One region of the Prevotella marseillensis genome, then DNA from elsewhere that is predicted to be linked to it. Evidence: riboswitches for the same ligand, from Rfam matches in the RefSeq annotation. Region 1 holds a riboswitch; the other holds the start of a gene.
The links. Region 1 has a riboswitch for cobalamin ahead of EJL04_RS06465 (TonB-dependent receptor plug domain-containing protein). Riboswitches for the same ligand answer to the same signal wherever they lie in the genome.

Region 1 (16,305 bases):
GTGATGTTAAAGCTATGACAAATGGTGCAGGCGGCGTTATCGGACTGCTTGAGGGTGGCGTTATACGCAACTGTATTAATACCGGTAAAGTGAGTGGTCCGGAGCGTCTCGGCGGTATCATTGGTGATGCCTTAGGCCGTGGAGATAACTGTGAATTATACAACTGCTATAATGTCGGTGCAATAGATGGCAACTCTACTTTAGGCGGTATCATTGGTCTTGCCATGTTCCTGAATTTCAACACGCTTAAGATGCACGACATGTATTTCAGCTCTGATGTGTTTGCCGGTTCTTCATGCGGTGAAGTTACCGATATCTTTGGTGCCTTCGAAATAACAAATGCTCCTGTCATGACTTCAGAGCAGATGAAGGCTGAAGATTTTGTTACTACGCTCAACAACGGTAGCGGCAGCGAAGATAAGGTATGGGCAGCTGATACAAAGAACATAAACAACGGCTTCCCGATTTTGAGCTTCATGGAGTCTATCGGCACCGGAATTGCAAGCCAGACGTTTAATGACAATATCAATGTCTATGCAGCTGACAACAGAATTGTTGTTGAGGGTGCAGACGGAGAGATGATGCAGGTATACACCGTTGGCGGACAGATGGTTTATAGCGGCAAGGCATCTGACATAAGCTCAGAGCCGGGTCTGTTTATTGTTCGCATCAACAATAATTCATATAAAGTGCTTGTTAAATAAAGCGCAGTGATAATATTGTAAACCAAGTATGCGGCCGGATGGCCGGTTTAGGATTAAACATATAGCAGCAGAACACGGAATCAATAAAAACTGTTCCGTGTTCTGTTTTTTTGTTAGGTCGTTTATTAATCTGACATCCGATTTATGATGTCTAAAAGATTAAGGTTCAACCATCTTTCGTCATTGCTTTCGCTAAACGTCATAGTCAACACCGTCATTACTGCAGCCGCATAGACAACTAATGCCAGGATTTTGTGTCTTCTGATAAAGAGAATCAATTCTTCAGTAAAATCTTTCATATAATATGGGTTAAATACGCAGCAAATATAGTCTGTTTTGTTCATATTGCCAAATCCTCTTTTGTCGTGTCGCTGTCCGATGCTGTTCGGCGTAAAGGCATTTCAGGCGTTTTCAAAGAGCTTAAAGCCTTATTTTTTACTTTGTTTTAAATAGGCATTGATTATCTGATAGTTACGTCGCTTGCTGTTATGTTGCGGCGTAACTTATATGCCGTCATTATTTTTATGATTTATTAACTCTTCCTTTTCTCCTTTTGACTGTATAGGCCGGTTTTTGTTGCCTGCATTTTTACCCCATTTTTGTTTAGCTGCTCGCGACATATCCCGACGCATCAGTTTTGCCATTAAAACTCATTTGTTTGTGCCTAAAAACTCAGTCACTTTTGCATCAAAAGTGGCCGAGTTACGACTCAAAAACAATAGGTTAATGATTTGAAACCTATGGGTGTTGTTTTGCTTACGGTCTGTACTAAATTGATCTTCATTTCTCTTGTTTGTTAACGAAAAGTATATATTCTTGTTTCAAATTTTTGTGCCTTAAAATGATTGAGGAGGGTGGATGATTTGATATGCTGGATTAGTTTGTATAATGAATTAGTTTTCTTTGTTCGATTATTCCTTGGAATAATAATATTGTGTTTTGAATTTTATCTCGATAAATTTTTGTATTTTTGTATTTTGAAATAAGGACATTATGAATGTTTTGGTATATTCTGTTTTTAGTTATATAAAAACTGATTATATGTTGTTTGATTTTAATAGAACAATATTGGTACAAGCCTGATAAAGGCCATTAATGTGTAATGATTATGGAGAAAAATGATTCTGGCTTTGTTTATATATTAACCAATCCAAGTTTTAGAGAAGATTGGGTAAAGATTGGTAAAAGTTCACGTCCTGTAGATGTTCGGAGTAAAGAGCTTGACAATACTGCTGTGCCTTTACCTTTTGAAATTTATGCAACTCTCAAGACTAGTAAATATGCTAAAGTTGAGAAACAGATACATAAACAAATTGACCGCCTGACAGATTTAAGGATAAGACAGAATCGTGAATTCTTTAATATTGCACCGTCTGTTGCTTTAGATATTATGCGTGATATTGCTGATTTGCTTGATGATGCTGAGTTGTATGTGTACGTTGACGGCAAGCCAGTGATTAGTAAGAGTAAGGATGAGGATAAGAAGATTGAGGCTGAGTCGAAAGAAAAACAACGTAAGGCACCAAAGCCACCATTTAAGTTTCATATGATTGGCCTTAATGTAGGCGACACTATAATTTTTGATGCTCTTCAACTTCCTGTAAGAATAGCCAGCGATGATAAGATTGAGTATGAAGGACGGTTGTACAGTTTATCAGCTTTTACGGCAAACTTTTTGCCAGAAGAAAAACAAAACTCATCCGGTGCATATCAAGGTCCTAAATATTTTAGCTATAATGGCAAAATATTAAGTGACTTGAGAAATGAAAAGGAAGATTTTTTATTAAAATAATAATATAAAAGAACATTTAAAACTGGAACTTTTGGAAATATTGATTATAAATCAAAAGGTTCAGTTATATAATGATTATATGGACTGTGAAAGGAATGAAAATATTTTCAATTTTGTCGCATAGTTATTTTTTTCGTATCATTCCTTATATTTAGTAAGCATGGCATAATGTTCACGTGTTCGTAATTAGAAGTGATATTTTTAAAGTGAGATCTTTTTAATAGAAGATGTGTAAAAATAAATGGAAGCATTAAAACAGATATTGAAATCATATTTCGGATATGACAGTTTCAGACCGATGCAGGAAGAGATAATAAAGAATGTGATACAAAAGAAAGATTCTTTAGTGCTTATGCCTACAGGCGGCGGAAAGTCGATATGCTTCCAACTGCCGGCGCTGATGCTTGAAGGTACGGCTGTGGTTATATCGCCTCTGATATCACTGATGAAAGACCAGGTGGAGGCACTGCGTGCAAACGGAATAATGGCTGCAACACTGAACAGCGGTAACGATGAGGCAACAGACAGAGTGATACGCGAACAATGCAGACAGGGAAAGATAAAACTGCTGTATATTTCGCCTGAACGCTTTATGACAGAAATAGTATGGATAGGACAGATGATGAAGGTGTCGCTGTTCGCAATAGACGAAGCTCACTGCATATCACAATGGGGACACGACTTCAGGCCTGAATATGTACATCTTGGCGTGTTGCATGAACGCTTTGCCGATGTACCTATAATAGCATTGACTGCTACTGCCGACAAAACGACAAAGGCAGACATAATAGACAAACTGAACCTACGCGATCCACAAATATTTGTAAGTTCGTTTGACCGCCCCAATCTTAGTCTTGATGTAAGGCGCGGATACTCGGCCAAGGAGAAGCTGAACACCATATTGGACATAATAGACAGGCATCCTTATGAGAGCGGGATAATATACTGTCTGTCGCGTAAAGAAACAGAGCGGCTTGCAGGGAAGCTGAAGCGTGAGGGCGTTGCAGCCGGAGCATATCATGCCGGACTGGAGATGGAAGAGCGCAGCAGAATACAAGAGGACTTTATAAAAGACAAGATAGACGTAGTGGTGGCAACGGTGGCTTTCGGCATGGGCATAGACAAGAGCAACGTGAGGTATGTGATACACTATAACCTGCCTAAGAGCATAGAGAGCTTTTATCAGGAAATAGGACGCGGAGGACGCGACGGACTGCCCACGGAGACGGTGCTGTTTTATAACATAGGCGACCTTGTAACCCTGCGCAGCTTTGCCGACGAGAGTGGACAGAGCGAGCTTAACAACGAGAAACTGAACAGAATGCAGGAGTATGCCGAAGCACAGGTGTGCCGAAGGCGCATACTGTTAAACTATTTTGGTGAGGTGAGCGAACACGACTGCGGCAACTGTGATGTGTGCAACAATCCTCCGCAGCATTTTGACGGCACGATGATAGTGAAGAAAGCACTGTCGGCAATAATGCGCACAAAAGAGTGTATAGGCTTTACTACGACGATAGACATTCTGCGCGGCATGATGTCTGCCGACGTGGCGGCAAACAGATATGATCTGCTTAAGACTTTTGGAGTGGGGCACGACGTTCCGGCACGCGACTGGCGCGACTATCTGTTGCAGATGCTGCAGATGGGCTTTATAGAGATAGCATATACCGAAGACAAGCATCTGAAGGTTACGATGCTGGGACGTGAAGCATTGTTTGGCGACAAAAAAGTGGAGCTTGCGATGATTAGGAGAGAGGACAGACGGAAGAATAAAATCAAGCAGGCGCAGCAGGAATTGCCCATGCAGTATAGTAATGGCGATAAGACGGAAGACCCGGCCCTGTTCAGTGTGCTGCGTAAGCTGAGGCAGAATATTGCAGAAGAAAACAACTGGCCGGCGTATGTGGTTATGTCTGACAAGACACTGCACGCCCTTGCCAAAGAAAAACCCACAACGCTGAATGCCTTCAGCAACATATATGGCATAGGCGAATATAAACTGAATACCTACGGCAAGAGATTTGTGGATGTGATAAAAGGATATGTCAATTCATGACGATGGTGGTGTCGGGAATGATGACTGCATATGTTATTGTCTACGTATCGTATTTGCGTAGACAATAACATAAAATGGGAACAAGGAGCGTTCTAGCATCCGCTTCCGTCAATGCTGCATGATTGTCCTTCTTCCTTTACAGGCGGCTGTAAGCCGGCTTTATCCGCACGGAATGTAATGGTGCCGTCTTCAAGAACAAAACATGGAATACCTACAGAGCCTACACGCTTCATGACATCGAAGGCTGGATTTTTGTCGCGCAGCCTTAGAAACTCTTTAAGATTTCTTACATGTTCGCCGATGTCGACGACTTCATATTTGTCGTTCCCCTTAACATGCTCTTTAACGTCGGTGCAGTCAGGGCATGTGTTCATTACATAAATTTTAATCATAATGCAAATGTTTTTAGTTTGACGAATAAATGTCATGGCATATAATGCCAATGACAAAGTTAAGGAAATTTACTTATATCAGTATGTGCTGCGGCGATAAATGTTGTGTAAAATATGAAATATATGTCAGAAACGGCCGGCAAGGATTACAGAATGTGAGGTTTGGCGGCAAATAGTATAAATGCATGTCGGCTGTAAGGCAATGAGCGTAAAAGCTGTAGCAGCAGTGTAAACTTATATGATATTGTGGCTTTGTGATGATGTATTTGGTTTTAATTTTGTACTTTTGTAAAGTGTAGAATATTTGCCGCTTAATGAATAGTGCCGGTTTGTGTGGTTTTCGTATAGAGAATCATTGGGCATTCATTTGTTTGTGGCATGTATAGTTTGAATTTTTCAATGACGAATATGGATAAAAAGATATTATTCCTTCACGGATTTTTTGCCAGTGGCCAATGTGTGCCGGCACTTAGTCTTAGAGAGGCTCTAAAGGGAAAGGCTGAGGTGATAACGCCCGACCTGCCGATACATCCAGATGAGGCCATGGCGATGATTAAAGACATCTGCGACAGTGAGAAACCTGACGTGCTTGTAGGCAACAGTTGCGGGTCGTTTTATGCACAGATGGCTGCCAACATAGAAGGCATACCGGCACTGCTGGGCAATCCGTATTTTATGATGACGGAGTTTCTGAAAACCAGAATAGGTGAGCATGAATATAAGTCGCCGCGCCAAAACGGCAGGCAACGTCTGGTGATTGACAAGAAACTTATCTGTGAATTTTCCGAGATGGAAGCTGTTCAGTTTGAGTGCTGCAAGGATGAAAACAAGGAACGGATATGGGGACTGTTCGGCGAGAATGACACTCTGGCGCATTTCGAACCGTTGTTTATGGAACATTATAAACATGCTTATCATTTCCCGGGAGGACATACACCTACGGCAGATGAGGTGAAGGAATGGTATGTGCCGTTGGCTGAAAAAATGCTGGTACAAAATTTATAGCTGTAAATGCTAACGGCAGGAAGGAAAGTGTTTCTTATCTTGACAGATGTTAATAATTGATATTATGAGGACAGAAAAGATAACCGCAGAGAATGTAGACAACGTGCAACTGAAAAGTCTGTATGAGAGTGCGTTTCCGAAGGAAGAGCGTATACCATATGATGAGTTAAAAGGGCTGTTGGGAGTTATGCCCATAGACTTTATGGCATATTATGACGAAGACGTGTTTGTTGGCTTGACGATGGTTCTTAACCGCAAAGATTTTAACTGGGGCTGGTATTTCGCCGTAAGGGAAGAGCTGCGCGGCAAGGGATACGGACAGCATATTCTAACTGCATTGAAGGCAAAATATGCAGACAGACGACTGGTTATAGATATAGAATCGCCATGGCAGACAGACTGCAACAACAAGGAGCAGCGTTGCAGAAGATATGAGTTTTATAAGCGTAACGGATTCCGCGACACCCAGACGGCAAAGAGTTTTGAAAGTATTGACTACACAATTTTGTTGCTGGGGGAAGGAACGTTTACGCAAAATGACTACGACAGCATAATAGATGATTTAAGAAAGTTTTGGAAGAATCTGCCAAAGGAGGACTGATGATGACGATAGATGAAGCTATAAAGCAAAGGCATAGCGTGAGGGCTTATAAGAACATGCCTCTGACAGACAACGATGTGAAACTGCTTGAGGGTAAGATAGAAGAACTTAATGCCATGGGGCATCTGCATATGCAGCTGATACAGAATGAGCCTAAGGCTTTTCATGGTATGCTGGCAAAGTATGGCAAGTTCAGAAACGTTAACAACTATATCGTTATGGCAGGAAAGAAGGCAGATGACCTTGATGAGCGTATCGGCTATTATGGTGAACAACTGGTGCTGGCAGCGCAGATGGCCGGGATGAATACCTGTTGGGTAGGATTGAGCTATAAGAAAGTGCCTGGAACGTATGTGCTTGATGATGATGAAGCAATAAAAGCCTATATTTCGATAGGCTACGGCGAGACAAACGGCGTGTCGCACAAAATAAAGCGCATGGAGCAGGTGAGCAATGCTGACGGGGCAACTCCTGAATGGTTTAAGAGTGGAGTTGAGGCCGCCTTGCTCGCTCCTACAGCAGTGAATCAGCAGAAGTTTTATTTTGAGTATGTTAGTGCCGACGGAATAAATCCTGCAAAGGTACGTGCAAGGCGTCAGTTCTCATTGGTAGGTTATACTAAAATGGATTTAGGTATAGCCAAACTGCATTTCGAAATAGGAGCAGGCCTGGAGAACTTTGTGTGGACAGAATAAGTATAGATATTAAATGCTTATAACACAGATGGACCGACGGCTAGTGGAGGTAGCTCAATTGTCTGTGGACTTATTATCAAATTTTAGAGCTAAGACCTTATGACATTATAATAAAATAAGTCCAAACCGATTATTGACTTTTGTCGGTTTGGACTTATTCTTATCAGTTGTGCCAACTACAGCATTGTATCTGCGATGTTTATTGATTCAAGAACGGATCGAGAAGAGCCATCAAATCTGATTTAGACATTGCACCACTTTGTCTGTAAAGAATTTCTCCATTTCTGAAGAGCATAAGAGTGGGGACTGATTGTATGCCATAGCGTCCGGCTGTATCATTGTGTTTGTCAACGTCAACCTTAATGATACGTATCTTGTCGCCGAGAGTTGCCTTAACTTGTTCTAATACAGGGTGCATCATTTTGCATGGACCACACCATGTGGCAAAGAAGTCTACTAGGACGAGACCATTGCCGGATATTACGTCGTTAAAAGTTTCCATCGCTTTTCGTGATTAAATTAATAACTTATTTGTAATTCTAACAAGCAAAGTGTGTGCCAAGCTGGCGTATGTAAACGGGCAACAGAGCTTCAGGTATTTCGTTTTTGTATGGATGAGGTTTATTTTTCTGTAATAAATCATCATGCTACATACACTGGCTGTTATTGATGTCTCCCTTTGATGATTACATAAATGATAACTGGTGCGCCCATTATTGGGGTGACAGCATTAAGGGGTATGATGCCGTTGTCGCCAGGAAGAACGCATATTATGTTGCACAGAAGTGATATGGCTGCTCCGGAAAGAATAGTGCCAGGTATGAGATAGCGGTGGTTGTCTGTCTTAAGAAGCATACGTGCTATATGTGGAACTGCAAGTCCGATAAATGCAATAGGGCCACAATAGGCGGTGGTAACAGCGGTAAGAAGGCCTGTTACCAATAAAAGGCAATTGCGCAACTTGATGGTGTTTATACCAAGATTTTCTGCATATTGTTCGCCTAACAACACGGCATTGAGAGGTTTAATGAGAAGCAAGGCACATATTAGACCTACTATTGTAACAGCTGCGAACAGAGGCATCTGAGCCATAGACACTCCTCCGAAGTTGCCCAATCCCCATATCATATATGAGTGAACGCCCTCTTCAGTCGCAAAGAAGTTGAGCAGTGATATTGCAGATGAGGATATATAGCCTATCATAATGCCGGTGATAAGGAGCATGACGTTATTGTTTACAAGATTAGAGAAAAACAATAATACAGCCATTACTGCCACAGCACCTACAAATGCGGCAATAAGTACTGCCAGAAATCCAGTAACAGAAACTGCTCCTGCCGTTATGCTTCCACCAAACAGAAGCATAACGAAAGCCACGCCAAGGCTGGCACCACTGTTGATACCGAATATAGACGGACCGGCAAGAGGATTGCAGAATGCGGTCTGAAGTAATAATCCGCTGACAGCTAATGCTCCACCGCATAAAATGGCCGTAAGAGCCTGGGGCAGGCGAGTCTGCAATATTATATATTTCCAACTTTCATTAACATCATCATTGCCGCTGAAAATATCGATAATGCTGTTTATCGGTATTTTCACGGCTCCATAGATGATGTTAATTACAAACAGAGCAATTATTGCCAAAGTTATTACAACAAAAAATCTGCAATATTTTTTCATTTTATATGTTCAAAGTATTTCGCTTTGCCAAGTTCGGTTATTTCCGGATGTGTTATTATGATGAAATCACGCAGCAACAAGTCTGGATGGAATGGGGTGTCTTCGTAGAACGTGTTACTGTAAGTATTGCATCCGAAGACCATCTTGTTCTTGAATGCCTTAAACTGTGAGTATCCGCTGTTTTCCGTCAACAATGATTTGTTGGTGGCTTTTTGAGGACTATTATATCTGATAAGCCAAATGTCGCTGTTGCCGGCTTTTTCGAGGACTATTTCAAAAGGTAGAGGTAGACTGCCGCTGCTCTTTTCGGCAGAAAAAGGATATGCCGCATTTGCATCAGCAATTATCTGTCCGATGGTGCTTTGTCCGCCAGGCACATACCATACAGAACTGTTTATCTTGTCGATAATTACAGAATGTCTTGTTTTGGCAGTTTTAGCAATTTGCTTGAGGCTGTTGTATTTTGTCTCAACGTCATTAAAGATGCTGTCAGCCTGTTTTTCTGCACCAAACAGCATTCCATAGAATTTCATCCATTCTGCTCTTCCCAATGCTGTAGTTTCCATGTAGTCAGCAGTTTCAATGATGGGCTTTTCCCACTCATTAAGACGTCCGTAGCCTCCGCTGTTCTGAAATGGTGAAATCAATATTGCGTCAGCGTTTATACCTATAATCTTTTCGAGTGTTGGGGTTATTCCGCTGCCGCAGTCAGCAATTTTGTTTTCTTTGCATTGTTGCTGAATCCATGGCAGATTAATATATTTGACATCACAAACCCCTTTGATGTTCTGACCTTTGCCAAAAGACATAATCAGGCCGCAGTGAACAGATGTCGTTACAACCGCACGTTGCAAAGGTGTTCTGACAATAGTGCCCTGTGGCAGATTGGCAGGCAGTTCTTTGTCTGACGGTACAAGGATGTATGTATGAAGTATTTTTCCTTTGTTCCAAGGATCGTTCAGGGTGACAACGTTGTAACCGTCGCATTTGATTATATGAAGCTGCTTGGCATATTTAAGTTCTAGGGTGTCACCGCTAAAAGATGTATCAGTGCTGTTACCCCGGCATGCGCACAGGGTAATCAGCACTGATATCAGTAAAGAGGTTATCGTTAAATTTTTATTCATAAACAACACCAGTATTGAATGCTATTGCATTAGGGCCAACTCCGGTAGAGAACATCTTAACGAAGGTTCCGTCTTCTTTGTACATGTTGACATAGCCATCTGTAGTATAGCTTGCATATCCGGTGTCAGGATTCTTGCTGTAAGAAGTGATAAACACATATCCGTTAACAGGGTCAACTCCAATTGCAGATGGGCTGAACGGCAGGTCGTCTGTTATGAATGTCTTAACTTCGCCGCTTGCAATGTTGTAGACGCTGTAAGTAGGAGTGACGGGAGAAACATAGCTGTAAGGAGCATTTATTACGTAGATGTTTTTCTTATCTGTCGCCATCATTGTTGCGTCGATAAGGTTTGTAACCTTCTTGTCTGCAGTAATCTTCTTTACACCGGCGCCATATTGGTTGTAATTAGAATCATAAAGACCACTGTCCATCACATAAAGTGTTCCGTCGATAACACTGATGCCAACAGGGTTTGTTATCAATGGGTCGGTGAGATTTGTAACGCTTCCATCGGTAAGGTTGATGTATGAAATAGAAGGATTTTGGCCATTGCCATAGCTGCTGTTTGCTACATAAAGCATATTGCCGTCTATAGCAATTCCCTCAGGATATGAACCAGCCTGATAAATCTTATCCAGATTTAAAGATGCTGTGTCGATTGCTGCAACGTAGCCTTTGAATGTTGACACATAAATTTTTCCGTTTCCTGCTGCAAGACGTCTGGGTGTCTCACCCTTGTCTGCTCCCATAACTTCGGTTGTCTTTATTGTTCCGACAGACACCATTGTGTTCTTGTTGACAACTTCAACTGTATTTTCGCCCGTTACAACAATATACATCTTGTCACCATAAATCAGTGCGTCATTAGGTGTTGTGCCAAGATTGCGTCCGTTGGCAGCCTGAAATACCTTCTGGGCGGCTGTCTGTGTAGAATAGTCTATAGATGTGATGCTGCCGCTGATTTGAGAACTCATGTTTCCTGAGTTGACAATGAAAGCACCTGTGCTGACATCAATAGGTTTCGGAACGTAATTATCGTCATCGTCGCTGCACGATGTAAATGATACGCATAATGCAATTGCTGCAAAACTTAAAAATTTTTTCATTTCTTTTTTTGATTAAAATTTATAATTTATTGAAAATTGATAGCTTATTCCCGGCATCGGATATGCCTTGACAATTTCGTATTGCTTGTTGAGAAGGTTCTTGATATCTCCTCGTAGGGTAATCGTGTTTTTGGCTATTTTAAACGATCTGAAAAGGGTTATGCCGGTTTCGAAAAATCCCGGTATGTTAGAGTCTTCATAATGTTCGTTATTTGAACTGCGGCTGCTCATACCGGTGCCGTGTACTGTGAGGTTTATCCATGGATTTTCGTAACAAACAGAAACGCTTCCAGAGTGTAATGGTGTGTAGGCAATCTGGTATCCATAATATGGAGATTCCGGATTAGTACGGTTTTCTGCATTCTGCAGGCTATAGCTGGCTGTAAGAGTTATCAAATGCTTGTCTGAAAACTTATGCATTACATTAGCCGTTGCGTCTAAGCCCAACACTCTTACCTTTCCGACATTTATGTTTGTCCATATAAACATATTGTATGGTACGGCAACTATTTTGTCTTTAACATGGTTGAGATATCCGTCTAATGTTATTTTGATATTTGTCTTTTTTGTGACATCTTGTAATAATGTGAATCCTATATTATATTGATCAGTGCTTTCAGGAAGCAGATTTGTGCTGCCGTAATGATAGAAATATGACTCATTGAATGTTGGTGCCCTGAATATATTTTTATATGATGCTCTAATATAAAAGTCATTATTTTTAAAAACTTTATATGAGAGTGACAGAGATGGTGAGAGTTTGCTCATGTCGCGTGCAGATTCTCCATATTCTGCACCATTGTAATATAGTGAAAGCAGCAATTTTCCGATGATAGACAGTCTTGCTGATTTATATTTAGCTGTAGCTGCCTGAAGAACGGTATGTCTAAATGGGTGTGTATCTGTTGAAAGGCTGCTGTTCATGTTGTTATAGCTGTAGTCGGCAGAATAGCAGAATGCCCAGTCTTTAAATGGAGTGTATAGGAGACTTGCAGATGTATAAGCTTCTCTTTGCCAATAATCAGCATCTTTTATGCCGTCGCTATATGAACCGTCTTTATATTTTGAAGCTGCCCAGTTATATTTTGCATTAACTTTTAAAGATAGATTGCTGCTGTTAAATGTGCGGTAGCCGATTTGGGCAAAGAAGTTCTGGTCTCTGAGCTCTTCATTGCTTATATTTGTGTAATATCTGACTTGTCCGGGCAGTTGTCTGTCGTTATCATAATAATATATTTTGCCGCTTAATTCATTGCGGGTATTAATGTTCCATATAAAATTAGTCTCACCATGCCCTGATTTCATACGACTGTTTGTGCGGCGCTCTTTTGTAACGACTGAAATATTGCGTAGCGTGAAAGGATAATCGTTTTCCGCATAGACGAATTCTCCAATTGCCGAGAAAGAAAATTTGTTTGAAAAATTCTGTTCGTATCTTATAAATGGACTAATATATCCGAATGAACCAACTTTCAGCTGAGTGGTCAGATGAGGAGCTGTGTCTTCTGTAGGAGACTTTATTGTCCTTATGTTAATGGATGCCGGTAAACTAGCATTTTTTGCGGGTATAAAAATGTCGTCATTATCGCCGATGACAAGCGACATGTTGTCAATGTTTTCTAAGGAATAGCGCGACAGGTCGATTTGTCCGCTCTGGCAGTCGCTAAGCATGATTCCGTCATAGCTAACGCCTGTATGCTGAGTGCCGAAACTTCTGACAGAAACGGTTTTCATACCTCCGGCACCACCATAATCACGTATGGTTATTCCGGGCATACGGTTAAGGGCATCAGCTATATCAGTGATGCCTGCAGTATTAAGGCTTTTGTTGTTGATTACATATAATGGCGATGTACTGGTAACTTCTTGCTTTTTTTTATTTTCTGTGACCACAACATCCTGCAACTGATATGTGTTATCAATTGTATCATTTTTTTCAGATTGCGCTTGAGCACAAAAAGGAACTGAGCATACCAGAACTAATGCCGTTATTTTTTTCATGTGTAAAATGTTTTATCAACAGCTTTCCTCGAAGCTGGTGGGATAAACTGTTTCAATGGCAGGTCTTCTGACTTATTGTCATAAAAGCAAACGCCTTCCCTATAATACACAGTGGCTATTTTGTTTGCTTCATAAACGACAAATTACAGCAGCGGGACTGTCAGGGATTTTCACCTTGTTCCCTTTTAATCATCGTATGATGAACCGATTGATTGTGCAAAGGTAATGATAATAATTATAATTTTAATAATAAAACAGTTAAAAAGATGATATGATACATTCCTTTTAATAGAAAGTGCGTATATATGTTTGGTAAATTGATGTGGTACGAAAAATAGCCATACCAGCGATAAGCACGGTATGGCTATTATATGATATTTACAATTGTGATGCTAAATGTATGCTTGTGTTTTAGTATTCGTCATCATCTGCGACATCTTCTGCTGTAAGATCGAGGTCTTCAGGATTTTCCTCGATTGTTGTTCTGTAGCTTTCTTCTGTCAGCTTATCTTCGTCGAATGCGTCATCATCATCGTCATTGTCATACTTTTCATCAATCTCTGGCAGATCCTCGTCGTCATCTTCGTCAGAATCGTATTTGCGAGAGTCGTCTGTTCCAAATTTAAGACGGGGCTTTTCTGTTTCGGGCTTAAGTTTTGCAAAAATAGCTTCAATCCATGCACCTTTTGAAATTTCCAATACTTCAAATCCGTCAGCAACTTTCTTTTCGTACATTCCGCCAACTTTATGTAATCTGTCTTTGGGTAAAGTTGTTGTACTTATGTCAAATCCGCTCTGTATGATATCCTGAATGCTTTGTGACAAAGAATCCCAACCTCCGCCAAAATTACGATCGATAACTTCAAGCAGTTTTGTTGCAGAAATATGGCGGATGTTCTCGTATGTTAGGTCTGTTACCCTTAATATAGGACGTTTTTTTATTCCTATTTTGACCTTCTGGCTTTCATCTACAGGCATTGTGCCAATCTGGAAACCGCGGGCTTCATACTTCTTGATTATTTCAGGGCGGTCTATCTTTATTTCTTCAACTTCAAATGCGCTTTTGATGATATCAATGTAGTGCTTGATGTTTTCTCTTATATCGGAGTCTTTTTCTGCAACTTCCAACATCCTGAAAACATCATTCTCCTGAATATCCCAAACGTTACTTTTGTTGATGGTTTTTAATGTAAGTGACTTCTTATCAATATCTTTCATATTTCTTTTTAATTAATTTCTTTTTATTTTTAAAATATATCTCTATCTGTCAGTATAGGAAACTTTGAACGATAATGATTCAGTTTGTCTAAATCAATTTCAGCAGTGATAGCCTGTTCTTTTTCGTCAGACTTGGCTAGTAAAGCGCCTTTGGGGTCAATGATGGCACTATTTCCGTTATATTGACATCTATCATCTTCCCCTGTGCGGTTACATCCAATTACATAACATTGATTTTCAATGGCCCTTGCTCTTAATAGGATGTTCCATGCGTCCTGCCTGTTTTGAGGCCAGTTGGCCACAAAAATTATAGCGTCATAGTCTTCTTTATATCTCATCCATGCAGGGAATCTTAAATCATAACAGGTCTGTAATAAAAAACGGAAATTTTTATATTTCGCAATTACTCTTTTGTCGCCTGCTGTATAGTATACGTCTTCTCCTCCGTATTTAAACAAATGGTGCTTGTCGTAGTAATAATATTCTCCGTCAGGCATTACAAAATATAATCTGTTTCTGTACTGCGACTGATGTGTCAGGATAGAAAGACTTCCACATATTGCACATCTGTTGGATTGTGCTGTTTCTTTCATCCATTCAAGTGATTCCTGAAAATTGACTTCAGCAGAATATTTTGCTGGATCTGTTATAAATCCTGTCGCCCACATTTCTGGCAATATGTATAAATCAGAGCCAGGATTATTGGATATAAGTTGACCTGCTACAACCTGATTCTTATCAGGCTGCACCCACTTGATATCCGTTTGGAGGATTGTAACTTTCACTATTTATTCTCGTTTTCAGTTTCTATGAATGCTGCAAAAGTAATATATTATCTTTTATTCGCAAGTTTTTAATAGATATTTTTTGCATAAATGACATATATTTTCTACTTTTGCATTTATGGTTAAGCCTTTAGCAGAGAGATTAAGACCCAAGGTTCTTGACGACTATATCGGACAGAAACATCTTGTCGGTAAGAATGCCGTTCTCCGTAATATGTTGGAAGCCGGAAGAGTGACATCTTTTATCTTATGGGGGCCTCCTGGGGTAGGAAAGACGACATTGGCCTTGATAGTGGCAAATCACCTAAAAGTACCCTTTTATACATTGAGTGCTGTTACAAGTGGTGTGAAAGATGTCAGGGATGTTATTGATAAAGCCAAGAATGCTGGCTTCTTCAATAATTTTACTCCTATATTGTTTATTGATGAGATACACCGCTTTAGCAAGAGTCAGCAAGATTCTTTGCTGGCTGCGGTTGAGAAAGGTATAGTTACGTTGATAGGCGCAACCACGGAAAATCCTTCTTTTGAAGTTATCAGACCATTGCTTTCAAGATGTCAGCTTTATGTGTTGAAGCCCTTGGAAAAAGAAGACTTGCTCGGACTTTTGCAGCGCGCTTTAAGAGAAGATGTTGAACTGAAGAAAAAAAATATAGAACTGAAAGAGACTAATGCCATTCTAAGGTATAGCGGGGGAGATGCCCGTAAATTGTTGAATATTTTAGAGTTGGTCGTTGATTCTGTCAATAGTGAAAAAATTGAGATAACAGATGAAACTGTAGTAGGGTGCTTGCAGCAAAATCCTCTTGCGTACGATAAGGACGGAGAAATGCATTATGATATAATATCTGCGTTTATAAAAAGTATTAGAGGTTCGGATCCTGATGCAGCGTTGTATTGGCTAGCACGTATGATTGAAGGTGGTGAGGACCCTAAGTTCATTGCTCGCAGACTTGTTATAAGTGCTTCAGAGGATATTGGCTTGGCGAATCCGAATGCGTTGTTGCTTGCCAATGCAGCATTTGATGCCGTAAATAAAATAGGATGGCCTGAGGGGAGAATTCCATTGGCCGAGGCAACGGTGTATCTTGCGACGAGTCCCAAGAGCAATTCTGCATATAACGGCATTAATCATGCA
Region 2 (16,305 bases), 1.8 Mb from region 1:
ACCGAGAAGCAGACTGCGTCGGTCGTCGGGAGCGGTTACAAACTCAAGCAATGCGCGCGCTCCGCTGCTGCCCGAAGCGTCTGTTCCGGCATGCTCTACGGCATATACCATTGACTTATGCATGTCGTCGGGCATATCCTCGGGATGCTGAACCTGCAGAACGTCGGGGTTCTGCTGTCCGTCTGTCAGCACCACTGTTATCTCGTCGGTATGCAGCTCGTCGATGTTTCCCTTGTAAAGTATGGCGTTGCGCACATCGGGAACGCTGTCGGCACGATACTGATAGAGATAAATCATGTCGCCGCGGCGGAAGTTTGGCAAGAAGCCTTCGCCCTGTCCGGGCACGGAGAGCGTTATGCGGTCGGGCACGGAACTGCCTTCGGCACACTCCTTTGCCTTTATTGTCAGGCCGGTGTATATGTTGCCGGTCTCCAGCTTTTCTGCCAGCGGCATGTTCCAGAGGTCTGCCGAACAGCTTGTTACGCCTTCCTGCGAGCCTACCTTGCCTAAGAGTTGCTCACGATATACGAACGTCATCATGCGGCAGAAATACTCGCGCTCTAACGGCGGCATGGCTGCCAACGGTCCCGTTACTGTCTCTATCTGCGGCAGAAGGTAGCGCTGAAAGAACGACGAAGCGGTTTTTGTGGTGTTGAGCGTGGCGGGCGTAAGTTCGGGCAGCACGCTGTCGAAGCCGTCGAGGGCTATGTCGAAGTCGGCAGCGACAATCTTGTTGCGCAGACTGATGGCCTCAGCGAAGAGCTTGCGATAAAAGGCTACGGCAAGGAAGCCCTGTGCCGGGGGATATTTAGAATAGAGCAGACGGATGTCTGTCTTGTTGAAACCAAGATTGAAGTTGTATCTCAGCACGCCGTAATAAAGCAACAGCTGAACATAATGAGGCTCAAGCTGCAGGCCCTTGCCGCCCGACTGTGCGGCGCGCTCTATGTTGAGGTTGCGCCCCGACTTCTGCTCAACAAGCAGACGGAAGTCGGTGGTCATGAGGTCGACACGGCCCTGAAGGCCAAGACGCTCGCAGACGAACGACGGCTCGAGCACAACGCGACTGCGGTCGTATTCGCCGAACATGCCCGTTACGGCGGCGTTGATGTTTGATGCCTGCACGGCGGCATTTGCCTTGAACACGGCAGGATTGAAGTCGGTGCAGGTTGAATATTCGAGAGCCTTCTCGCTGAAACTCGACTTCAGCGTAGACGCCATACTGTAGGTGCCGCGACTGTTGATAATATCGTCGAGCACGCTGCCGGCAAGATTACCGAGGAGTATTGCCTGACTGTTGGCGCGCGGCTTCATTCGGTCGATGGTGTATATCAGCGGATGATGGCCGTACTCCTTAAAGCATGCGGCTATTGAGCTGATGTCGATAAGATAGTCGGGCTCTACGATAACGAGCGAAGGCACGATGATGTCGCATTTCACGTCGCCCTCGCTGCCGCTGTATGTGCATGAGCCTTCAAGCTTGCAGTCGAGCAGGTTGAGCTGCATGCCCTCGCGCAGCAGTTCGGAGAGATAAGTGAGGTCGTCTGCCGTATAGTCGGCAGCAAGCATGGCTCCGCCGAGCACGTCTTCGGCCGACACATAGATATATTTGTCGTCGAACCCTCTTACGATACATCTCACGTATCTTACGTCGGTGCCTTCGGCCTTGGTGTAAGGCTTGCGCTCGGCAGGCAGCACACGGAGCAGCTCGCCCGGCACGTCGGTGCCCGTAACGGCAGAGATGAAGCGGCTGAGGGCGCGCATGTCGTAGAAGAAATCTTCGCGCGAGAGCGGCTCACTGCTGTTGGTATGGCGGCGCATGGCCTGAACTGCAATCCAGTCGGGCAGCTTGACGTTGTGCCTCTTGCACAGATAGTCGACCTGCGAAAAGAGGTTACCGAAGGCCTGTCCCGTGTCGCGCAGTCCCTCATGGCAAGTCAGCACCAGCGTCTCGTGCGCCATCTTGTTGACGCTCTTAGCATCGGCAGTATCATAAAGGCGCGTAAGTTCTAAAACGCGAGAAAAGAGTTCACTATTAACGTCTTTATAATTCACAATTCACGATTTTATAATTCACGTTTATAATTCATAATTAGCTAATGCCGAACTTGTGTTTCACAATTTATAATTCATAATTGGGCGGGTGTTATTATATATAACATACGATATAAAGTGATATTCTCGTACAAATTATGAAACGAAGTTCTGATTTGCCCAATTATGAATTATGAATTGTGAATTATGAATTATCATTGTCCTCCCAGCCTGCTGAAAAATTCTATTATCTCTTCCCAAGTCTTGAAGGTGTCGCTTCCAAACTTGATTAGCGTGCCCATAAAGTCGGCTGCGCCATACTCTTCTGACGGGTCGATGAGGTAGTCGCCGTAGATAAGGTCCTTGCGGTTGGTGAACACAAGGTGCTGCCATGCCGGAACGTTTACCACGTCTTCAGTCCAGCGCATCACTTCGGCAATGTATTCAGGGTTGTAGGCAGGCGACGGAGCAACGATATACATGGCGTAATGCTCAAAGAGATAGCGGAACGCCTTCATAGCACTCGACATCTGATTGCCGCGTGCGTCGCGCAGCGTGTCTATGCTGACGTATATTATTGGGCGCTCACGATGCTCCTGTCTGTCGTCTATCCACTGCACTACGGGCAGCACAGAGTGGAGCAATATCTTGTCGTTCATGCGATGCTCGCCGTGAAAGCTGATGGCGTTGCGGTAGTGCTGCGAGAACAGGTCGCGCGTATGCACCACGGGGTCTTCGTCGCCGAATAATCCAAACACCCTGTCGCGGCTCTCCTCCTCGGTTACGCCGGCAAAGCATTTGGCGGTAATCTCCTTATATTCCTCCACGAGAGACTTGGTTACGATAAACTCCTGAACGCCGTTCTGACGGGGATTAAGAAAGGTGTTCTTGCCCAGCATGCCATGCTTCAGCATGGTGTCGCCCATCTGAAAGGCAGGATTTACCAATATGCGGTCGTATCCGTAGAGCATCTCGGCATACATTCCGCCCATCGACGTACCGATAATCAGGTCGGGATTTTCAGTCTCGCAAGTATGGTGAAGCAGGTCCATGGCCTCGGCAGGATGCAGTGGCAGGTCGGGAGCCACTACGGTGGCGCCGGGCAGCATCTCGCGAATCTTGACGACAGTGCCCGACTGTCCCGATGAACTGAAACCATGAACATAAAGGATTTTCTTCCCCTTCATTATCTCGGGGAACTGTATAGCATAATTATTTTCCATTGTTTTTGCAAGCTATAAGGATGTTACTCTGACGGGATGCAAAGTTAATGAAAATATTTCTCACGGAGAAAGGCGCGGCGGGGATAAAGGTTTAAAAAATCGGAACGCCGGCAGACGAAATGCGAAATGCCGTCTTTTGCATTGCGAAAGGTAACCTTTCAGGCTGCAAAAGGTGGTCTTTTAGAGGCTAAAACATGGCTTTTTGCAACGCATTGAATATCAAGCGGTTACAAAGGCGGATAAAAGACAGGCGAAAACGGGGTTGAAAATGCGTTTTGACCATTATTTACGCATCTTCATCATGACTTACCGACAAAAAGAAAAGGCACGCCTGACATACGATGCCGGGCGTGCCGTTGATGTGTGATGCGCCACGAGGGGCGCATGCTGCTGCATGATTTAGCGCACGATAACCTTCTTGATTGTGCCGTCGCTCATGCGGATTATGTTGATGCCGCGCTGCGGAGCGTTGAGCATCTTGCCGTCGAGCGTGTAGCGGCCAGTTTCCTCAGCCTTGACGCCTTCAACGGCATCGATGTCTGTAGCCTCAGTTACTTCTACGCTTACAACGGTCTCAGCCAGTTTGCCGTTAGAGTTGATCTGGATGGTTATGTCTGCCTTGCCTGCCTTGAGCGGAGTTATCACGAGGTCGCCGTCGGCCATTTCAGCCTTCAGCACTTCTTCGTCGCTCACCTCCTTGACAGTCTTCACGATGGCAGCATCCATATTGTCGGCGTCGGTAGCCACTTCTTTCAGCGAAACGGTGGTGCCGTCCTCGGTTGTAAGGCTTACGGGGTCGATGTCGGCAACGACAGGAGCCTCGTTGTCGGGGAATACCGGAAGCGACGGGAACCAGTAGTTGCTTATCATTGAATACTCAGCTATCTGCTTGCCTTCGTTGTCATATTTGCGCACAACGTAGGTCGGGTCGCCGTAGCCTTTGTAGAGGCTTACTATGGCTTCGTCGGTAACAGGGTCTATGCGGAACGAGCATCCGTAGATCTGCCAGCCGTCGGGGTCGTCGTTATAGTCGATGAACGTGCTGAAGGTGTTGCTGTCGATGTCGTATTTATAGACAGTCTTGCCGCTGAACCAGCTGCTGTTTCCACCGTTCCAGTAGAGCACGTTGTTCTGCTTGCTTGCGCAGAAGCAGTCGGGTGTCCATGCATACCATGAGTTTGCCGGACCGAAGATGCCTTCGGGGCACTCTATGATGGTCTGCTCGAGCGTTGCAGGGTTGAGCTTTACTATACGTGTGTCGGCCTGACCTGAACCTGACGATGCTGCCAGACTGAGCCACAGGTTGCCGTCTTTCGACAGTACCACAGAGCCGAAGCCCCATCCTTCGGGAGCCTCAACGGTCTGCTCTACCTCATCGGTTGCGGGATTGATTACGAGCAGTCCGTTCTTCTGATGAACGGCAAACACGCGGTCGTTCACGCGCACCATGTTGCCAATCTGTCCGCCGTAGAGCTGCTGATACGGGTCGTCGCTGTCTGTTCCGGCTCCGCCTACGCTGCCCGTAATCTCCAGCTTGTCGAGGTCGAGAACGTAGATACCGTTGCTTGTGCCTACGTATGCCTTGTGCTCGTCCACTCCGAGGAAGCCGCGGCCGTCGGCAATGCTTGAGCCATTATCGTCAACGGCAATGTTTTCTATCTGCTTCAGCACCTTCATTGTCTTGGCGTCGCAGATGGTTATGCGTCCGCCCATGATGCTTGCGCCCGGATCTTTGGGCTGCTTGGCTATGATGAAGAACTTGTCACCGTAGATTGCTCCATACTGCACGGTGGCTCCAAGCTCAACGCCGGGATTCTCCTTCTGCACCACACGGTAAACCCATTCGCCCTCGTCGGTGAGGAAGTTTACGGTAGAGTTCTGGTGGCCATACCAGTCTTCGTTCACGATGAATGTGCCTTTGGTGTAGTCAACCAGCACGGGCTCTGACGTCAGCGCAGGCAGATAATACAGCTCGCCAATCATGTTGCCCATGTTCATGTCGCTCATGTCTCTCACGGCCGACCATCCGTCAACGCATCCGTCGACGAGTTTGCGGCCCGTTGCGCCCACGTTAGAGTAGCCGAACGCTTCGCCCGGAGTGTCGCACACCCAGTAAGACAGATAGCCGTCATACCAGCCTGAGAACCAGAGGTCGTCCTCGTCGGCCGACACATAGCTGTCAAAGTCGTAGCTGGTGGTATGCAGCAGTCCGTCCTCATCAGGCTCCACGGCCTCGCCGTTCTTTGTTATGCTGAATCCGTCGCCGTCAAGGTCGTAGCCCACACCGCCAATGGTGGTGCCGTAAGGAGTGTTGCCATAAACGAGAACGATAAAGTTAGGGTCGTTCTTTGCTATGTTGCAGAGCATTGCTGCACCCGTTCCGTCGGCCTCGTCGGTCCAGCGGTAGCCCCACACATAGAGGCGTTCCTCGCGGCTGTCGTTCCATTTGATGACGAGCGCGGCCTGCTTGTCGCCCTCGCCTATCCAGCGCGTAATCTTAGAGAAGTCGACATCGCACGTGTTGTCGGTGGCCGACATCATTACGGTTCCGTTCTTGATGTTGCGCGGAACGCCCTGCACCTTTATTGTCTGGGCAATGGCAAACACGCCCGACAGCAGTGCAAACAACAATAAGTAAATCTTTTTCTTCATAAAGAACTTAACTTTTAAAAATTAAACATGTTTGTTATTTATTTGTCTGTTTTGCTCGTCTTATGGTCAGGGGAGCCGCATTGGGCTGCATGTCGGCCTGCACGTGCAGGTCTTGCGCACGCGAAATCTCGGTAGAGGTCTCGCCCACCCATCCGCAATACTGGTTTACGCCGGTGTAGACGCGTATGAAGTCGGCGCCCGGCAGACTGACTTTGTTCCCCTGACTGTCCACAGCCCAGCCTATGTCGAAGCTGTTAAGGCCGATGGAGTCGTTAGGATGGTTGTCGGCATAGCCCCACGGATATGAGTAGAGAACATAGTAAGAGCCCCATCCGCTCACGTCCTTGCCGTTGTCAGGCAGGCGCGTTCCGCTGAACGTAAGCTCGTCGGCATCTATCCATTCAGGATAATAGCTCTGCGTATGGTACATGTTCTTATATATATGTCCGCTGTTTCCGCGGTTGTCTTTCCATGGTATGTAGAGCGTGTCGGTGAGCGTTCCCGACGCGTCGGGAACAGGATCGTGCTCCACCGGACGGCTGTAGGTTATGCCGTAGTTCTTTATCGTGGCGCTGTTGTTATATTCGCTGCCGGCAAGCTCATACCATTCGTCGTCGTCAGGGCGTCCGTTCATGTTGCGGTCGAACGCCACCATCACTATGCCCGGCTCGCAGTTGCCGCCCCGTTGCTCGGCATATCCGGGTATGTCGGAGTAGAACGAATTGCCTTTTATGTAGAAGTCTTTCTCGCCCGGCACGTTCACCACGGTGTGGTCGAAGGCAAACGTAACGTAGCCTCCATAGGCTCCGAGGGTTATCATCACGTCGTTCACGAGGTCGTCCTCGGCTTTCTGCCTCATTGTTTCAGTGTCGTCGCCTGGCTCATATATGGGCATCGTGTTGACAAACTGGCCCGGAGCGGGGCAATATTCATACACGCTTGCCGTATAGGGACTATACTCCACTTCCTCGTGAAGCACCGTAACGGGAAATGTCTGCTTATATCCGCGCCCGCCGTCGTCAAGTTCGAAGGTAATCACATACTCGCCTTCGTGCTGCGCGAGGAAGATATACTCGCGGTCGGTGGAAAGGAGCGAGTCGGCGCCCGATGCCGTCCTGACGGTCCAGCGGTAAGAGTCGCCGGTGTAGGCAGGGGCAAGTCTGAGCTTCTTCATGCGCTCGATGTAGTAATAGTCGTCAAGACCCGAACTGACATTCTCGGCGTCGCGTTCGCACGAACACGGCAACACAGCCGCCACAACAACGGCAGACATGACCGAAAGGCGCACTATATGATGTTTTATTCTGTTCATAATGAATTATTTTGAAGAACCTTTTATGAAGCACATGTGGGCAGGAATGTCGCCCGTGCGCACGCTCCACTTGTGTTTTCCGTCTTTCGAATAGCAGTGAAGCACGCCGCTCGACACGTAGTTTTTGGCGTCGGTGATGTATATGTCGCCCGTGTCGGGATGTATGCTGATGCCATACGGAATGGTGATGTCGGCCTGAGTGCCGTCGGTTATGAACGAGTCGCTCACGCGCTTCATCGTCTCCGTGTTTATTATTCCGTAGGTTATGGTGTTCTGCTGGGTGTAGTTGTTCCACTCGGTGCTGTAGTAATAGAGCGAGTCGCCGCTGATGCAGAAGTTCGAGCAGGGAATGTTGAGCGTGTCGGTTACTTCCATCTCGTTGCGTCCGCTCTTCTTCTGGAGCACGTAGAGATTAGAGCTTATGGTCTCATAGTCGCCTCGCGACGTAACCCAAAGCCGTCCGTGGCGGTCGGCCCTGATGCGGTGGAGGTTGATTCCGACGGGTATCTTCTGCATCTGCCTGAACCCTTCAAACTCTATCACCGACACGGTGTTGTCGTAGTTGGGCGCCATGTAGCCGCCGGAGTTGGCCACATAGAGGTATTCGCCGAGCACTTCGAGTTCTTCGGGCTGATAACCAACGGTGCATTTGTCCACCACCTTGAGCGTGAGCGTGTCCACCTTGTAGACCGCACCCTTAACGGCGTTAGGGTTGTTGAGCTGAACCGGGCCGACATAGGAGCTGACGTAGGCGTGGCCGCGGTAGAAGTTTACGTAGCGGCAGTTGGGTATGTCCACCTGAGATATGCGCACCCCGGTGCGTGCGTCGAGCACTTCCATCTTGTTGGAGCAGTTGACCACGACGTAGAGTTTTGAGCCGTAGACACGTATGTCGTTGCCGACGTCGCCAAGTTCCTTTATGACATGGGGATTGCGCTCGGCGTAGAGGTTGCGCACATAGTAGCCCTGCACGAAGTCGAGATAGTCGAGCGTGCACTTGTTGCTGCCCATGTTGCCCTCGTTGAGCAGGTACATGCCTACGACATCGCTGCCTTCGGGCACGGTTACGGGCAGTATGTCGTACTCCGTAGGCACCACGACCTCATCTTCGCGGCATGACGACAGCAGGACAGCCGACAGCAGGAGGATATACAGAAAATGTATGTTGTGCATCATAATTCAAAACTTAGGGTAAGACGATAGTTGCGCTTGGGCATGGGATAGTTGAGTATCACGTCGTAGTCCTGGCTGAAGAGATTGTTCACTTCGAGCTGAACCTTGGCCGAATAGCGGCTCCAGTGGAAGCTGCGCGCAATGGAGATGTCGCTCGTGTACCACGGCTGCGTGTGGTTATAAACGATGTTTTCCTGCTGATTATAGCGTTCGCCGGTGTAGATAAAGCTGTAGTTAAGGCTCCATGAGCGCCATGTTGCCTGAACGATTGCCGAGCCGCTGTGCCATGGAATGTAGGGTATCTGGTCGCGATAGTAGGTGTCGGCCGGACTGGTTACGTCGATTGCTTCCTGATAGGTGTACTGAAGTTTGCCGGTGATGTAAAGGTCGCGCAGCGGATTGAGCGTGATTGAGCCGGTCAGGTCGACGCCGGTGATACGCACACGGCCCAAATTGAGCATGGTCCAACGGAACTGCGCGCCCTTGGGATACGCCACAATCTTGTCGCGGACGAAGTTGCGGTAAGCATCGGCATGAAGGCTCCATTCGGTCAGAAAGCCGCGGCTGCGGCGACTGTCGTAGGCAAAACCGATGTTGTATTGGGTGGTGTATTCGGGCCGCAGCTGCGAGTTGCCCATGTCGGCATAGTAAAGGTCGTTGAACGTCGGCATGCGGAAACTGCGCTTGGCAAAGGCGCGGAGCGTGAAATCGGAGCTGCCGAAGGGCGCCCACGACAGGAAGAAGGCGGGAGTAAGCACGGTCTTGTCGCCTGCCGACTTGGCCAGACGGGTGCGGTCGTGAACGTAGTTGAGCACAAGGCTGCCCTGCATCTTGACGCGGCCGAGGGTAATGGCGGTGGCTGCCGAGAGAAAATGGTGCCAGCGTGTGGGATAAACGAAGCCGTACATATCGGCATCCATCGTGTTCCACTGCACGTCGTAGGCAGCCGAAACGTCCCAGAAGTTGGTGATGTTATATAGGTGTGACGAAGATAGATACAGCTCCTTCTGCCGGTAAACGTTGTCGATCATCATCACGGTGGTGTCCTTGTTGACATATTTGGTGAGATAATAGGCATACTTGGCCATGAGACGGGTGTGATAACGGCTGCCGAAATCTTTCTGTATTGAGCCTTGCACAAACGAGTTGTTGTCCCAGATGCGCTCGCCGCGGCGCCAAACATTGTTGACAATGGCCCCCGGCACGCCACGCTCCGAGGTGTAGTTGTATGCCTTGAGCATCCACTCGCCGCCGTTGATGGTGCCGAAGAGCGCGCCCTCCATGCGCGTGGCGCGCACGTCGCCGTTCTGTCTGACGGCGGTGGTGTCGTACATTATCTCGTCGGTCATGACGGCCTTGCGGCGGTAACGGAACTTATACTTGCCGCTGCTGCTGAGCCACTCGCCGCTGAACGACGCCGACACCTTGTCGGAAAGGCGCAGCTCTATGAGCAGGGCGGGATTGACAAGGTCGAACGAACCTGTCTTCAGCGTAGTCTTGAGATGATAGTTGGTGCTGTCAGCAAACACGGGGCGGCGCGTCCACATGTATATGGAGCCGGCCGAGTTGAAGTCTTTTGCCGACTGGAATATCTGACTCTTCTGGCCGTTGTAGAGCGATATTGCCTGCATGTTGTCGAGCGAGAACATGCCGAGGTCCACCTGTCCGTTCTGCGCGTTAGACAGCTGTATGCCGTCGTAGAACACTCCCACGTGGTTGGTGCCCATGCTTCGTATGTTGACGGTCTTGATGCCGCCCACTCCGCCGTAGTCTTTCAGCTGCACGCCGGCAAAGAACCTTAGCGCGTCGGCCACACTCAGGCTGTTGAGCCGCTGCAGTTCTTCGCCCTTAAGCTGCTGCGACGGAATGACACTGCGCTGGCTGTTGCCCAGCACTACCACTTCGTTAAGTCTCTGCACACTGTCGAGACGGCTCACATGCTTTTGCGCATAGCCCGTAAAGACAGCCATGCACAAGAACATAATGGCTAATCTTTGTTTCATAAAAAATTAAGAATGCTCTCCTGAAGCCTAATCCACGAGGCTGCGGAAGGTTATTAAAACAGCAAGGCAGGTCTTCTGACTTACCGCCCGGATGCGAACGCCTTCCCGAAAAAATGTCAGTGGCTTCATTGTTCGCACCCCGATATAAGGGCGGATTACAGCAGCGGGTCTGTCCGGGATTCTCACCCGGTTCCCTTTTAATCGCCATACGGCGAACCGTTGCGTGGGCAACGGTTAAGTGTTTTTATGTTAACGGCACCATGTTTTTACATAAATGTTTTAAATTTAACATATCGGCAGGTAAACAGCGAGTTGACAGACATGACGGCAAGGAACATCGACACAAGGCACAAGAACTACTGCCGGAACATGGACCAAAACACATGGACAGAAAGGCAAAAAGCAGCAGAACGAAAGGTCTGCTGACGCAAAAGAAAAGGCATGGCGAAAGCAGCATGAATGTAAAAGGCCACGTTTTGCGATGTAAAAGGTATCCTTTTAGGCTGCAAAACATGGTCTTTCAGGAGCCAAAAGACCACCTTTTGCAACACATTGAATATCAATACATTACAAAAGCGCATAAAAGACGGTCTATATTACCGCAAAACCAACCCGCACACAAACCTTAGACGGACTGCCCGAACAGTGTTTATCTGTGATGCATTACTCCCCCGGAAACATCTATGCGACAAAGACTGACAAAGGCGTGTGTAACAGCGAACGAAAACAACAAAGTATTTTGATTTGGATTTGCCTTAAAATCCTTATCTTTGCATGACAACAAACATGAAATAAGCTATTTATGCATAAAAAGGCAATATATATAATGATGCTGGTTGCGGTGCTGCTTGCGTCATGCAGTTCACCCGGAAGAAAGGCGCTGGAGCTAAGCGACAATATGCTGAAGACAGCACCGGAGAAGGCATTGGCCATACTGGACTCTATAGAAAATGCCGGCGGACTGAACAGGGAAGAGCAGCTGCACCTGGTATGGAACCGGGCTATGGCCCATCAGATACTGGGGATGTCTCTGGCTGAGGACGAACAGCTGCCGGAGGCCATCATGCACTATCGTGAAGAGGCCGACAAGCAAACAGACAGCTATCTTCTGGAGGCATCGTACCTGAACTGGAAAGGCAAGAAGGCTGACGCCATAAACGTCCTAAACAAAGGGATTGGCAAGATTAAGGATTCAACAAAACGGGTTAAGCTGATGGCCGAACAGGCAAGGCTGCTTGAGCTTCAGCGGGAATACAGCAAGGCTGCCGAGGTGATGAAAAGGGCGCTGGAACTTAATCCGACGGAACGTGACAAAGCAATATTGAACTATAAGATAGGGCTGAACCTTTCGTTAGCGGGAGACCCTCGGTCGGAACACTTTTACAGCCAAAGCGTAAGGATGGCCACTGAGAACGGCGACACGGCCATGGCGTGTGAGTTTCTGCGCAACTATGCCGACTATCTGGCAAACAACGGAAAGTATCGCCAATCTAACAACGTTTACCGCGAGATAAGCCGAATGATGCCGCAGATGGCAGGCCTGTCGGCCATTCAGATGGCCATGGCCGGAAACTATATCAATCTGCACATGCCCGACTCTGCGCGCATCTGCAACGAAAAGGCCATAGAGAGCGAAGCGAGACTTGAGGCAAAAGGCTTTGACGACATTTCGCGCAGGATGGTGATAGAACTGGAGCGTTGCCTGTTAGACTACGGGGACGGAAAGCCCGTATCTTATGTTGGCTTATCCCGGTATTGCGACTCGATAACTGCCGACATGCATGCCAAGGAGAGCATCCTGGCAAGACGGCAGGAAGCGAAGGAGCGCCTGCAGTGGGCAAACCACGAACTGAGACTTGACAGACAGCGTATGGGATGGATGCTGGCGGCAGCCGTGCTGTTGCTTCTGCTCGGCGTGGCTGGCGGATGGATATATTACAGGAACCGACTAAGCCGGCTGGCAGAAGCCGAAAACAGCATAGACACGCTGAAAAGGATGCTGAAAGAGACGCAGACTCCGGCGGAAGAAACACCTGAAGAAAAGCAGCAGAAGAGTGAAGACGACGCCTTCTTCAAGAAAATACTTTTGCAGCAACTTGGAATAATACGCATGGTGGCAAGCACCCCGACCAACCATAACCAGGCTCTTCTGAAACGCATAGCCGGCATCAGTGAGGGCAAGATTCAGACAGACAGTCTGCTTGTGTGGCCTGATCTTTATCTTGTAATTGACCGTCTTTATGACAACTTCCACAACAGGCTTACGGAACGATACGGCAATGTGCTTACGGAAAAGGAGATACAGATTGCCTGCCTGTTGTGTGCCGGCTTCTCAACAAAAGAGATTGGCGTAGTAACACAGCAGTCGGATGCCACGATTTATGTCCGCAAGACTTCCATCAGGAAGAAGACCGGGGCTGCCGAAGGACAGGACATCGTATCCTACATCAACGGCATTAAGGCCGATTAAGACGCGGCAGGGCGACATTTAGATTTACAAAAAGCGTAACCACTGATATTCAGCAGGTTACGCTTTTCTTATTAAGACTTTTTATTTGCCTGTTTAGTCGTCGTAAGGTTCTTCTTCGCCGTAACTTTGCATCGTCAGAAGTCTAAATCCATAAAGGGCGCATGGGGCATACTATCATGACGCCCGGCCTCTGACGACAAACCATAATATCAACAAAACGGAGAAGAACTATAATGAGAAAAAGCAGATTTGTAAAAACAGCAGGCAGCCTGTTGGTCATAATGCTTATTGTGCTTGCATCCGCCGGACAACTGCATCTGCCCGGACACGGCAACAGGACCAACAGAAGTTTTGAAGAGGCGGTAGTAAACCATGTGCAGGCCACACTTGCCAAGGGAGAAAAGGTAGAACTCGGCAGCAGATTCTTATGTAAAGACTATAAGGAAAACGGCGAGCTGCGTTTCGCCTGCAACGTAACTTACTATGTGGTTTCAGAAAATGGCGTAAAAGAAATACATACAGCCCATGTGGTATGCAACGGAGATAAAGACAGAATAATTGAATGGAAGGAGATTGAGAAGCAATGAACATAAGGAAACGTTTCACATTGATTGTGACAGCAGGCCTTGCCTTATCCTCTTTATCCGGCAAGGACATAAAAGGCCGTGTTACCAATACTGACGGGGTGCCTATGGAATTTGTAAATGTGGTACTTCTTCATGATTCTGCATTTGTCGACGGAGTTATTACCGACGGCAACGGCTGTTTCTGTCTGTCATACGACGCAGCGCAGGGATTAAGGCTAAGACTGTCATACGTGGGTTTCGACTCAAGATATGTCGACATCACTCCTGACGGCGAACTGGGCGACATCATGATGACGGCCTCAGCCAACACCATGCTGGAGAATGTGGTGATAAAAGGCAACGCCTCTAAAACTTATCTGAAGGGAAACGCTCTGGTAACGAATGTGGAGAACAGCATCCTGGCCAAGGCAGGAACGGCAAAAGATGTGCTCAGACAGATTCCAATGGTTGTTGAAACCAACGGCAATCTGGAAATATTTGGCAAGGGGACGCCTGCCGTTTATATCAACGGACGTAAGATCAACGACTTGCAGGAATTATCAACACTATTGTCCGGCAATATCCGGAATGTGGAGGTGATAAGCAATCCAGGTTCATCTTATGCGGCAGATGCAAAGGCCGTTATACGCATCCGCACGAAAAAGCCACAGGGCGACGGATGGAGCGGCACGTTCAGGTCGGAAGACGGATTCAGACATTACTTTCAAAGTGGCAACATGATGAACCTTAAATACCGTGCAGGAGGTTTTGAAGTATTCTCCACCTTGACATACGATACGGGCAGAAGCAGGGAAAAGAAGTTTACAGACATGGCTACTGTTACAAAATCAGAATGGAACCAACAGCTCTCCACGGCCAACACCAGGCATTATAAAGGCTTTTCAGGCAAATTGGGCTTTTCATGGACAATCAGCAGCGGCCATTACATAGGAGCCTTTTATCAGAACGAATATGCAAAGAATGAAATAAGGTCGTTTCTTGAAAGCGATGTGTCTGAAAACGGAACGTTTTACGACAGTTGGAGCACTGATGCCGACGACATATCGGAGAACACTCCAAGGCATGCTGCGAACATTTATTACAACGGACAGATAAACAAACTAAGCATCGACTTCAATGCCGATTACATCTGGAACAGAGGAACGCAGCAGACCACTAATGAAGAGACAAGTCTGATGCAGGAAGACCGCTACATAACGACATACAGCAAACGCAAGACCAGCATGGCTGCCGAGAAACTGGCATTAAGCTATCCTGTAGGGAAAGGTGTATTGACATTGGGCGAGGAATATACAAGATCCAGCACAGACAACCGCTTCAATACTGAATATGCTAACCTCAACAGCAGTCATTCAACGATAAAGGAAAGCAATATGGCCTGCTTTGTTGAGATAATGCAGCAGTTAGGCCGGATAAGCATCGGTGCGGGACTGAGGTATGAACATCTAAACTATGACTATTTTGAGCATTCTCGGTCTGAAAACAACCTCAGCCGGACCTATAACAACATCTTCCCTTCATTCAATGCCAACACAAGACTGGGCGACCTGCAGATGTCGCTATCATATGGCAACAGGGTGGAAAGGCCGGGCTATTCGGCGCTGAATGCCAATGTTTCATATCTTAACAGAATGACGTACGAGTCGGGCAATCCGCGCCTACAGCCAACAAGACTGCACAACCTGGAGTACAGAATGGTGTGGAGGAACTATTTTGCACAGGTGGCCTATACCTATTTTGACAATCCCATTGTAAATACCACCAGGCCATACAGCAACGACGGAGAGAAAACCATCCTTACTTATGAGAACTTTAGCAGGAGGCACTTCGTGCAGGCATTTATGGGCGGACAGTTCAGGCTTGGGATATGGCAGCCGCGTGTAAATGTGGGAATGTTTACGCAGTGGTTTGACATTGTGGTCAACGGCAACAGCAAAAGCATGAACAAGCCCATAGGCATTGTGCAATGGCAAAATGCGATACATCTGCCAATGGACATCTGGCTGAACATCGACTGCCAGTTTACAACTGCGGGAAATGACAGAAATATCTATGCGGCCCATTCTTCATACATAAATGCAAAGCTATACAAGGATTTCTGCAAGAACAGACTTAGCATGACACTTGAGGCACGCGACATATTCAACGGCTCACGCCAGAATCTTACTCTATACAACAATGCCGTAACGCTTAACCAGAAGAATTTCAGCGACATGCGATGCTTGATGTTCACACTGCAGTACAACTTCAACGTAACACGTGACCGATACAGAGGCACGGGCGCCGGCAACACGGAGAAAAAACGCTTATAAATATAAGGCAAAAACCTTGTGTGGTTGGAATAAATCCTAGCAGATGGCACAGGAGCAGATTGCTGCAACGGCGAAACAGACGGGAAAGATTCAGGGCGGCACGCTGCAAAAAACATTGCAGCATGCCGCCCTGAACGGTATGTTATTAAGAACTGAACAAAAACCGTAAGCCGCAAATAGGCAAGCCTGCGGATTTATCCCAGCGTGATGTTCTCTACGTCAACCCTCTCATGCAGGAAGAGCTGAGCCGACTCGCGGAACTTGTCGGTGTTCTCCGTGGTGAGATAATGGCACAAGCCGTTCTTTGTACACTTTGCCTCTATGTCGGGATGGCGCACAAAGTAGTCTTTTAGGCTGTTGGAAACATACTCGCCCTGCGGAACTATCTTGACACCGCGCGGCGTATACTTCAGAATCTTGTTGAGCAGCAGCGGATAGTGAGTGCAGCCGAGGATGATTGAGTCGATCTGCGGGTCGCGTATCATGAGGTCCTCAATGCGCTTCTTTACAAAATAGTCGGCCCCCGGACCATCGTACTC

Region 2: it holds a riboswitch for cobalamin, as region 1 does, so the genes downstream of both, EJL04_RS13245 (TonB-dependent receptor plug domain-containing protein) here and EJL04_RS06465 (TonB-dependent receptor plug domain-containing protein) in region 1, are expected to answer to the same signal.

What each region holds. Positions count from the first base shown of each region.
Region 1 is NZ_UYXY01000001.1:1,537,540-1,553,844, reverse strand. It holds gene EJL04_RS06520 (hypothetical protein) at 1-704, shown strand, start outside; gene EJL04_RS16335 (hypothetical protein) at 1,208-1,348, opposite strand; gene EJL04_RS06515 (GIY-YIG nuclease family protein) at 1,813-2,496, shown strand; gene recQ (DNA helicase RecQ) at 2,738-4,555, shown strand; gene EJL04_RS06505 (glutaredoxin-related protein) at 4,648-4,947, opposite strand; gene EJL04_RS06500 (YqiA/YcfP family alpha/beta fold hydrolase) at 5,356-5,952, shown strand; gene EJL04_RS06495 (GNAT family N-acetyltransferase) at 6,017-6,553, shown strand; gene EJL04_RS06490 (nitroreductase family protein) at 6,526-7,248, shown strand; gene trxA (thioredoxin) at 7,448-7,750, opposite strand; gene EJL04_RS06480 (iron ABC transporter permease) at 7,912-8,928, opposite strand; gene EJL04_RS06475 (ABC transporter substrate-binding protein) at 8,925-10,055, opposite strand; gene EJL04_RS06470 (YncE family protein) at 10,048-11,163, opposite strand; gene EJL04_RS06465 (TonB-dependent receptor plug domain-containing protein) at 11,176-13,164, opposite strand; cobalamin riboswitch at 13,205-13,389, opposite strand; gene EJL04_RS06460 (hypothetical protein) at 13,576-14,382, opposite strand; gene EJL04_RS06455 (nitrilase-related carbon-nitrogen hydrolase) at 14,412-15,167, opposite strand; gene EJL04_RS06450 (replication-associated recombination protein A) at 15,286-16,305, shown strand, end outside.
Region 2 is NZ_UYXY01000001.1:3,342,728-3,359,032, reverse strand. It holds gene EJL04_RS13270 (DEAD/DEAH box helicase) at 1-2,055, opposite strand, end outside; gene EJL04_RS13265 (YqiA/YcfP family alpha/beta fold hydrolase) at 2,250-3,257, opposite strand; gene EJL04_RS16435 (hypothetical protein) at 3,460-3,624, shown strand; gene EJL04_RS13260 (DUF5074 domain-containing protein) at 3,657-5,909, opposite strand; gene EJL04_RS13255 (cell surface protein) at 5,944-7,221, opposite strand; gene EJL04_RS13250 (YncE family protein) at 7,228-8,394, opposite strand; gene EJL04_RS13245 (TonB-dependent receptor plug domain-containing protein) at 8,394-10,397, opposite strand; cobalamin riboswitch at 10,446-10,634, opposite strand; gene EJL04_RS13240 (helix-turn-helix domain-containing protein) at 11,200-12,867, shown strand; gene EJL04_RS13235 (hypothetical protein) at 13,101-13,454, shown strand; gene EJL04_RS13230 (outer membrane beta-barrel family protein) at 13,451-15,766, shown strand; gene EJL04_RS16745 (hypothetical protein) at 15,810-15,935, shown strand; gene murI (glutamate racemase) at 15,961-16,305, opposite strand, start outside.